Regions from separate parts of the Paenibacillus tianjinensis genome, predicted to be linked through region 2. Evidence: riboswitches for the same ligand, from Rfam matches in the RefSeq annotation. Region 2 holds a riboswitch; the other holds the start of a gene.
What was found. A riboswitch is a leader RNA that binds a small molecule or an ion and turns the genes downstream of it on or off. The one in region 2 is predicted to bind cyclic di-AMP.

Region 1: it holds a riboswitch for cyclic di-AMP, as region 2 does, so the genes downstream of both, JRJ22_RS00500 (C40 family peptidase) here and JRJ22_RS13880 (C40 family peptidase) in region 2, are expected to answer to the same signal.

The regions. Positions count from the first base shown of each region.
Region 1 is NZ_CP070969.1:100,924-104,336, forward strand. It holds gene JRJ22_RS00485 (4a-hydroxytetrahydrobiopterin dehydratase) at 1-153, shown strand, start outside; gene JRJ22_RS00490 (c-type cytochrome) at 242-598, opposite strand; gene JRJ22_RS00495 (GNAT family N-acetyltransferase) at 726-1,211, opposite strand; gene JRJ22_RS00500 (C40 family peptidase) at 1,473-1,964, opposite strand; cyclic di-AMP (ydaO/yuaA leader) riboswitch at 1,970-2,114, opposite strand; gene JRJ22_RS00505 (C40 family peptidase) at 2,498-2,926, opposite strand; cyclic di-AMP (ydaO/yuaA leader) riboswitch at 2,999-3,137, opposite strand; gene JRJ22_RS00510 (hypothetical protein) at 3,372-3,413, opposite strand, start outside.
Region 2 is NZ_CP070969.1:3,135,743-3,139,155, forward strand. It holds gene JRJ22_RS13875 (AAA family ATPase) at 1-1,271, shown strand, start outside; cyclic di-AMP (ydaO/yuaA leader) riboswitch at 1,543-1,677, shown strand; gene JRJ22_RS13880 (C40 family peptidase) at 1,682-2,152, shown strand; gene tnpA (IS200/IS605 family transposase) at 2,357-2,830, shown strand; gene JRJ22_RS13890 (TVP38/TMEM64 family protein) at 3,116-3,413, opposite strand, start outside.

The DNA.
Region 1 (3,413 bases), 3.0 Mb from region 2:
GCCATATCTGAGGCCTTCGATCATCATCCGCATATTACCATTGACTACAAGACTGTGATCCTGCGCTTATCGGCAAAAGAAGAGAGCGGCCTCGGAGCGCTTGATTTCCGCCAGGCCCATGAATTTAATGAAGCCTTTGAGAAAAACCGCTAGGACACTGTTCAATATATTGCATATAAAAATGCCCGTGCTTGCGGATAATCCGTTTATCCTCACACGGGCATTTTGTATAGTGGGCCAGTTACTTCTTCTCTGCAAGCCATAGGGCGACGTTTGCGATTTCCTCAGGAGCCAGCTTATCCTTAAAGGAAGGCATTTGCCCACGTCCCTTGGAGACGATACTGTAGATGCCTTCAGCATCGTGTTCGCTGCCCTCATGCTGCAGACTCGGTCCTACATTACCCTGAAGCTGATCGCCATGGCAAGAAATACAATTGGCTGTAACGATTGCTTCTGCACTTGCGGCATCCAGTGTGACTTGCGGCATCGTCGGCTTACTTTCTTCTGCGACCTCTGCTTTGCCTGGCAGTGTGAACAAGAGCACTACCGCAAAGGCGCAGGCGGCGAAAAACAAACCGCTCATGATCCATTTCTGCATCTCCATCCGTCCCCTCCATGTAAGCTGCTTTCTTCATTATACCGAATGGTAAAGCGTTGTCATAGAGTTTGTGTCAAAAAAAGGAACGATTTTCGTTGCATAATTTAAAAGTTACCTGTATTTAGTGTTATTTATCATAGACCATGCAATAAAAGGGCCTATCGCCACTTGGAGTGCGGCGTTCATACGTGTCGGTGATGGTGAAGCCGCATTTCTGGTATGTTCGAATAGCCCGCTGGTTCCAGGTCAACACCTCCAGATCGATTTCCCGTTCCGGGTAACGCTTCAGGGCAGCCTGCACAATGGCTTCCATGAACAAATGGCCCATTCCGCGACCGCACAAGTCCGGCCGCATGCCGATGCCGAGCCTGACCACACCCTCCATCGGGAACAGCTGTGCGAAGCCGCAAAGGTCTCCTTGCTCGTTCACTACGGATACATACTGTTGACTGCGCAAAACCGGATCTCCGAATTCAATACCGAGCGCCTGCATTTGCTCCCAGGGCATCCATCCGTAGATATTATAGGGCGGCTTATAAATCCACTCACAGATATTCTCGGCATGGCTGGGTTCCATAGGAACAACATGAAAGGTAACAGGGGAACTGATCATAATGGCACAGGCCTCCTTTCAAGAGGACAATACTCTATCCATATACTTAATTATATACAAAACAGGCCCCAGTCAACTCAGCTATTTTTCAAAAACAGGAGAAACTTGACAAACCCAAAAAAATATTTTATGAAATGGCGAAAATTGAGGGGAATAGGTGTTTTACAGATGAGGGGAGGGGTAAATATTTTTATAGACAAAAAAAAGGCCTTCCCCAAGATTTCGGCAAAAATCCTGGAAAAGCGCCTCTCTCATAACCCTTTATTGCACATCATCATTATCTTGTGAATCTGTTGCTACAGTCTGATAAGCATCCGTGCTCATGATGCGTTTGGCGCCAACGTAGCGGTTGACGTAGTAACTGTCACTCAGCGAGCTGATAGTTACACCTTTAGAAGATGAAGCATGTGCGAATTTGCCGTCACCGACATAAATGCCTACATGGGATACGCCACGGCCGCTTGTATTAAAGAATACAAGATCGCCTTCCCGCAGATTGTCACGGGAGATGGCAGTGCCCATCTGGTATTGGGAGCCGGATTGATGCGGCAGGTTAATGCCGATCTTGTCAAATACGTACATGGTAAATCCGGAGCAATCAAAGCCGTTTGTCGATACACCGCCGGATACGTATTTAGTTCCGATGGCTTTGTCGATGACTTTATCCATTTTGGAATCGGCGAAAGCGCTTCCTGCTCCAATGGTAAGAATGATAGAAAAACTTAATAATGCGGCTGCTAACTTCTTCTTCAAAAGTAAATACCCCTTCCAAATGCCTACGAGGTTAGCTTAAGGGTTCGGTTGAAGGTCCCCTATGACCCCTCTGTGAATAGGAGGTCAATTCACCCAAAAATTGGTTCCCCCGTTTCCCTTATGAAGAAGGGAACTCGGCATGACTGTTGATTAGGATTAGCTGATCAATCAATATGACAAAACTTTTGTAAAACCCATTTGAATAATTACAAAAATGTTACTATAAGTTCACTGCGATAATTGTAACAAAGACAGAGCCAGTTGGCAATCACTTAAAACATATTAATGCATATTATTTGCACTTTTTAAGAGTCATATCTGCTAAAAAGGGCGCATATTTACGCCCGGCGTAAGCTATTTCTCTGAATAGGTTGGAATTTTAAGTAAAAAGGTGTTTCATGGACCCCGAATCGGTGTAAAAGGTAGAATAAGGAAATAAAAAAGGAAAGACCCGGAAATGATTACGGCAATAATCAGCTTCCGGGCCTGTATAAGTTACATTTAGTTGTTAGAGGCGAAATTGAGGAGAAGGATCAATCGTAAGCGACAGCCTGGTAAGCTGTTGTGCTCATTACACGTTTGGCCCCAACGTAGCGGTTGGCCCAGTAAGAATTGCTCATCGAAGTGATAGTAACACCACGGGAACTGGATGATTGTGCAAACTTCCCGTTTCCGACATAAATGCCGACATGGGATACCCCACTGCCCAAGGTATTGAAGAATACAAGGTCACCGGAACGGAGATTACTCTTGGAAACGGCGGTTCCTACGCTGAATTGTGCTTTAGAAGTGCGCGGCAAGGTAAGGCCGACGCTCTTAAATACGTATTTGGTGAATCCAGAACAATCAAAGCCGGCAGTGCTTGTGCCCCCGGTTTTATACGACGTTCCCAGCGTTTTTGTAATCACGGTATCCATTTTGGAGTCGGCAAATGCGCTTCCTGCCCCCAGTGTGAATACCATCACAAGACCTAGCGCTGCTGCGGTGCATTTCTTCTTAAGATTGGTGCGGAAAAAATTGTGACTTGTCAAAAGATGTACTCCTTCCAAGGCCTGCGAGGTTAGCTTAAGGATTCGGTAGAAGGTTCCCCTATGACCCCTCTAAAGCGAGATCAATTCACCCAAAATATGGTTCCCCCACTTCCCGGTGCTGGGAATTTGGCGATTTATGCACCAGAACAGTGACTGCGTATCGACAATGTTAAAGTGATTAAGGTACATACAGTTAGTCAAAATAGTTTCAAAAGATTACAAAGTTGTTACCAGTGGTACAGGCATCATTGTATCAGAGGTTTTATGTTTTTGCAAATCCCCCGAATCTCCGCTGAACTCCCCATTAACGGGCAAAAGAGTCACACCCCTGTGTCAGGGATAGTGACTCTTTTAATATGCCGTTTTAACAGCTGAATTATTGTGGGAATGTTTTACTGCTCCAGAGGTGGTATTGTGC
Region 2 (3,413 bases):
TCGATCTCATTTCGCAACAATATGAACTGATCCTTTCGAAAAATGCACATAATTTGGACTTGTTCCAGCAAAAGCAAACTCATCCCAGTCATCCAATCGAACTGTTAACTATTGCGGCTTTCGTCGATGTGATCAATGAAGAAATCGTCCGAGCGAATGAACAAATTCAGCAGCATAATACTTTTATAGAGAACCGAGTGGATGAAGGGAATAAATTGATAACCCAGATTTGGGATTTTATCTGGAGTGAGAATCAGCAAAATCATGAGAAATATGTTCGTATAGATTATAGAACAGGACGAGCAATCGACAACCTTTCTGTAACATTAGCCCAAAAGAAGAATGAAAGAGTCGCATTGGAATCCGAAATTCACAGGCTGGAGGCTCAGATTACGAGTGTAATCCCCTCTGTAAACGAAATGAATCGGTTACTGAGGGCCTATCATTTTACTAATTTCAAATTCGCTCATACACAAAATCAAGGGAATTATCGGTTAATCCGCTCAAATGGTGAGGACGTTAATCAAACATTAAGTGAAGGCGAGAAAACGTTTGTTACCTTTCTTTATTTTATGCACTTATTAAACGGTAGCAATAACAGTGATTTAATTACTGAGAATAAAGTTGTTGTGATTGATGACCCAATTTCAAGCTTGGACAGTAACGTATTGTTTATCGTAAGCAATCTGATTTCCAAACTTATAGAAGATGTACGCAACGAAGAAAGTAATATCATTCAGTTGTTTCTTCTAACGCATAATGTCTATTTTCACAAGGAAATTACGTTTTCAAAAAACCGGCCCAAAAATGGCGCTAGGATGGCGGATGAGACATTTTGGATTATCCGAAAATGGAATGATGTAACCGAATCAACCCCGTATAACAGCAACCCGATTAAAAGCTCGTATGAGTTAATGTGGCAGGAATTAAAGTCAGCCAATCACAGCTCTTCCATCACCGTTCAGAATTTGATTCGTAGAATCATTGAAAATTATTTTAAAATCTATGGTAATTACAGCGATCAGGACATTATTGATAAATTCGAGGAGGATGAGAAGGTCATATGTAAATCCTTAATCTCCTGGGCCAATGATGGTTCTCACTTTGCAGGAGATGATTTGTATATCGAGCACCCGATGGATACAGTCAGTAAGTACTTACGGGTATTTGAAAAGATATTCGTGGTTACACATCATCATGCCCATTATAAAATGATGATGGGAATTGAAGAATCTCTGGGATCGGCTTTGGAACAAACACAGGTATCGTAATCGAAAACGTAATATCAATTAAACGACATATACGGGATTAGAAGACGAGGAGGAAGTAACTACTCGTCTTTTTATATACACCAAAGATATTGGAATATATTACAAAAACGTTACTATTGTTTCAGACAAAGAATGATATTGAGTGGTTATTATAAAGCAAAAATATGGAGAAACAATGAAGAAAGTATGTAGAAAATACGTTAATAGTTAAATTTTTAGAAGGATTGACAGGGGGGCCTACTATCTATTAAAGTGTTAATAGTTACAAAATATTAATAAGTTGCCGAATTTCAGCGTTGAAAACGGGGGAACCATTTTTTGGGTGAATTATTCTTGCATAAAAGGGAATATAGGGAACCTTTAACCGAATCCTCAGCTAACTCCGTAGGCATTGAAGGGAGAACAAGTTTCTGAAGAAAGTCATCGTATCCATGTTGGCAGCCTCATTTATATTTGCTTCTGCAGCACCAGGTACATATGCTAGCGAGGTAACCTTGGACAGTGTTGTGAATCGGGTCGTAGGAACCCCTTATCTTTATGGAGGAACCACAACTTCAGGCTTTGATTGTTCCGGATTTATTCTATATGTACTTAAGAAGTTCAATGTAGATGACCTTCCGCGCACTTCTCAATCGCAGGCTAAAACTGGCATTCCTGTAGCCAAAGATGATTTACGTGAGGGTGACCTCGTCTTTTTTAACACATTTGGTTCTGGAATTTCGCATGCGGGCATTTACGTAGGTGATAACAAGTTCGCTCACTCTTCCAGCAGTAAGGGCGTAAGAATCAGCAGCTTGTCAGAGGCGTATTATAAGGAGCGATATGTAACAGCTCGCCGTGTAGTCAGTGAAAACAGCTATTCTGAAATGGTGAGCCGTTAATTGAAAGTTTTCTGCATGTGGAGTAATGAAGATCGCCTCTAACTAGAGAGGCGATCTTTTTATTATGGCTTTAGCCAGTTGAGTGCGTGAAACGCGCGAAACAAAAAACCACCCGCTATGCGGGTGGAGGGACTGAGGGTTTGACCACTAAGACCATTCCGATAGAATTGAGATGTTCAGGCTCAAAGGAAGGAATGGTCAAAGATGGCAAACAAGAGCTATAGTCTAGCTCACACGAAGTGGATGTGCAAATATCATATCGTGTTCACCCCGAAGTATAGACGGAAAGAAATATATAATCAAGTGAGGAAAGATCTGATCGAAATCTTCAAGCGTTTATGTAAATACAAAGGAGTAGAAATCATAGAGGGACATATGATGCCGGATCATGTGCACATGCTGGTAGCGATACCGCCGAAGATCGCTGTGTCCACGTTCATGGGATATCTGAAGGGAAAAAGTTCGCTCATGATCTTTGAGAAGCATGCGGGGTTAAAGTACAAGTATGGGAATCGGAAGTTTTGGGCGGAAGGATACTACGTGAGCACAGTGGGACTAAATGAAGCCACGGTAGCCAAATATATCCGTGAACAAGAAGCACATGACCAAGCGATAGATAAACTGAGTGTAAAAGAATACGAAGATCCATTCAGTGACAAAAGGAACAAAAAGAAGTAAGCCCGTTTAACGGGTGAGTGAAGATGACAAATAACACTGAGCCTAAACAATGTGTGGTCAGGCTAGCGTCTTTAGGCGCAGTTTGGCAACAAGGGGTTATACCCCTAGAGCAAACCACCCGTTGGACGGGTGGTCCTGATTTGAATAGGCTATTCTTATTCCGTAAGCTTGTTTGAGGATTGTTCTTATTGAGAAGTAGGGTAAGGTACATGCGATGGATTCTCATGATAAGTATAGAAAGGGCTGTCTCAGCGTTGTTAACTAATAAATTTTTATTCCCTGTACTTAGTAGTGTCTTCTTTTACTAACCGTGAAAATGATTAGAATGAGTACGATACTTATTAAAATCAAAGCCACACTGAGATATTCCTTGCTGAGAATCAGCAATTGCTGAATAGAATAAGCCTCTATAATCAGAGCTGGCAGCTTTCCAAGCATAGTTGCTAATCCAAAAGTGACCCAGCTAACACGACTAACGGAACTCGATATATTAACCAATCCTGAAGGGATAAACGGGAGTATTCTTAAAGCAAGAATAAGAAAGAATGCTTCATAACCAGAAGTTTGTTGAAGTCTCTTCAAA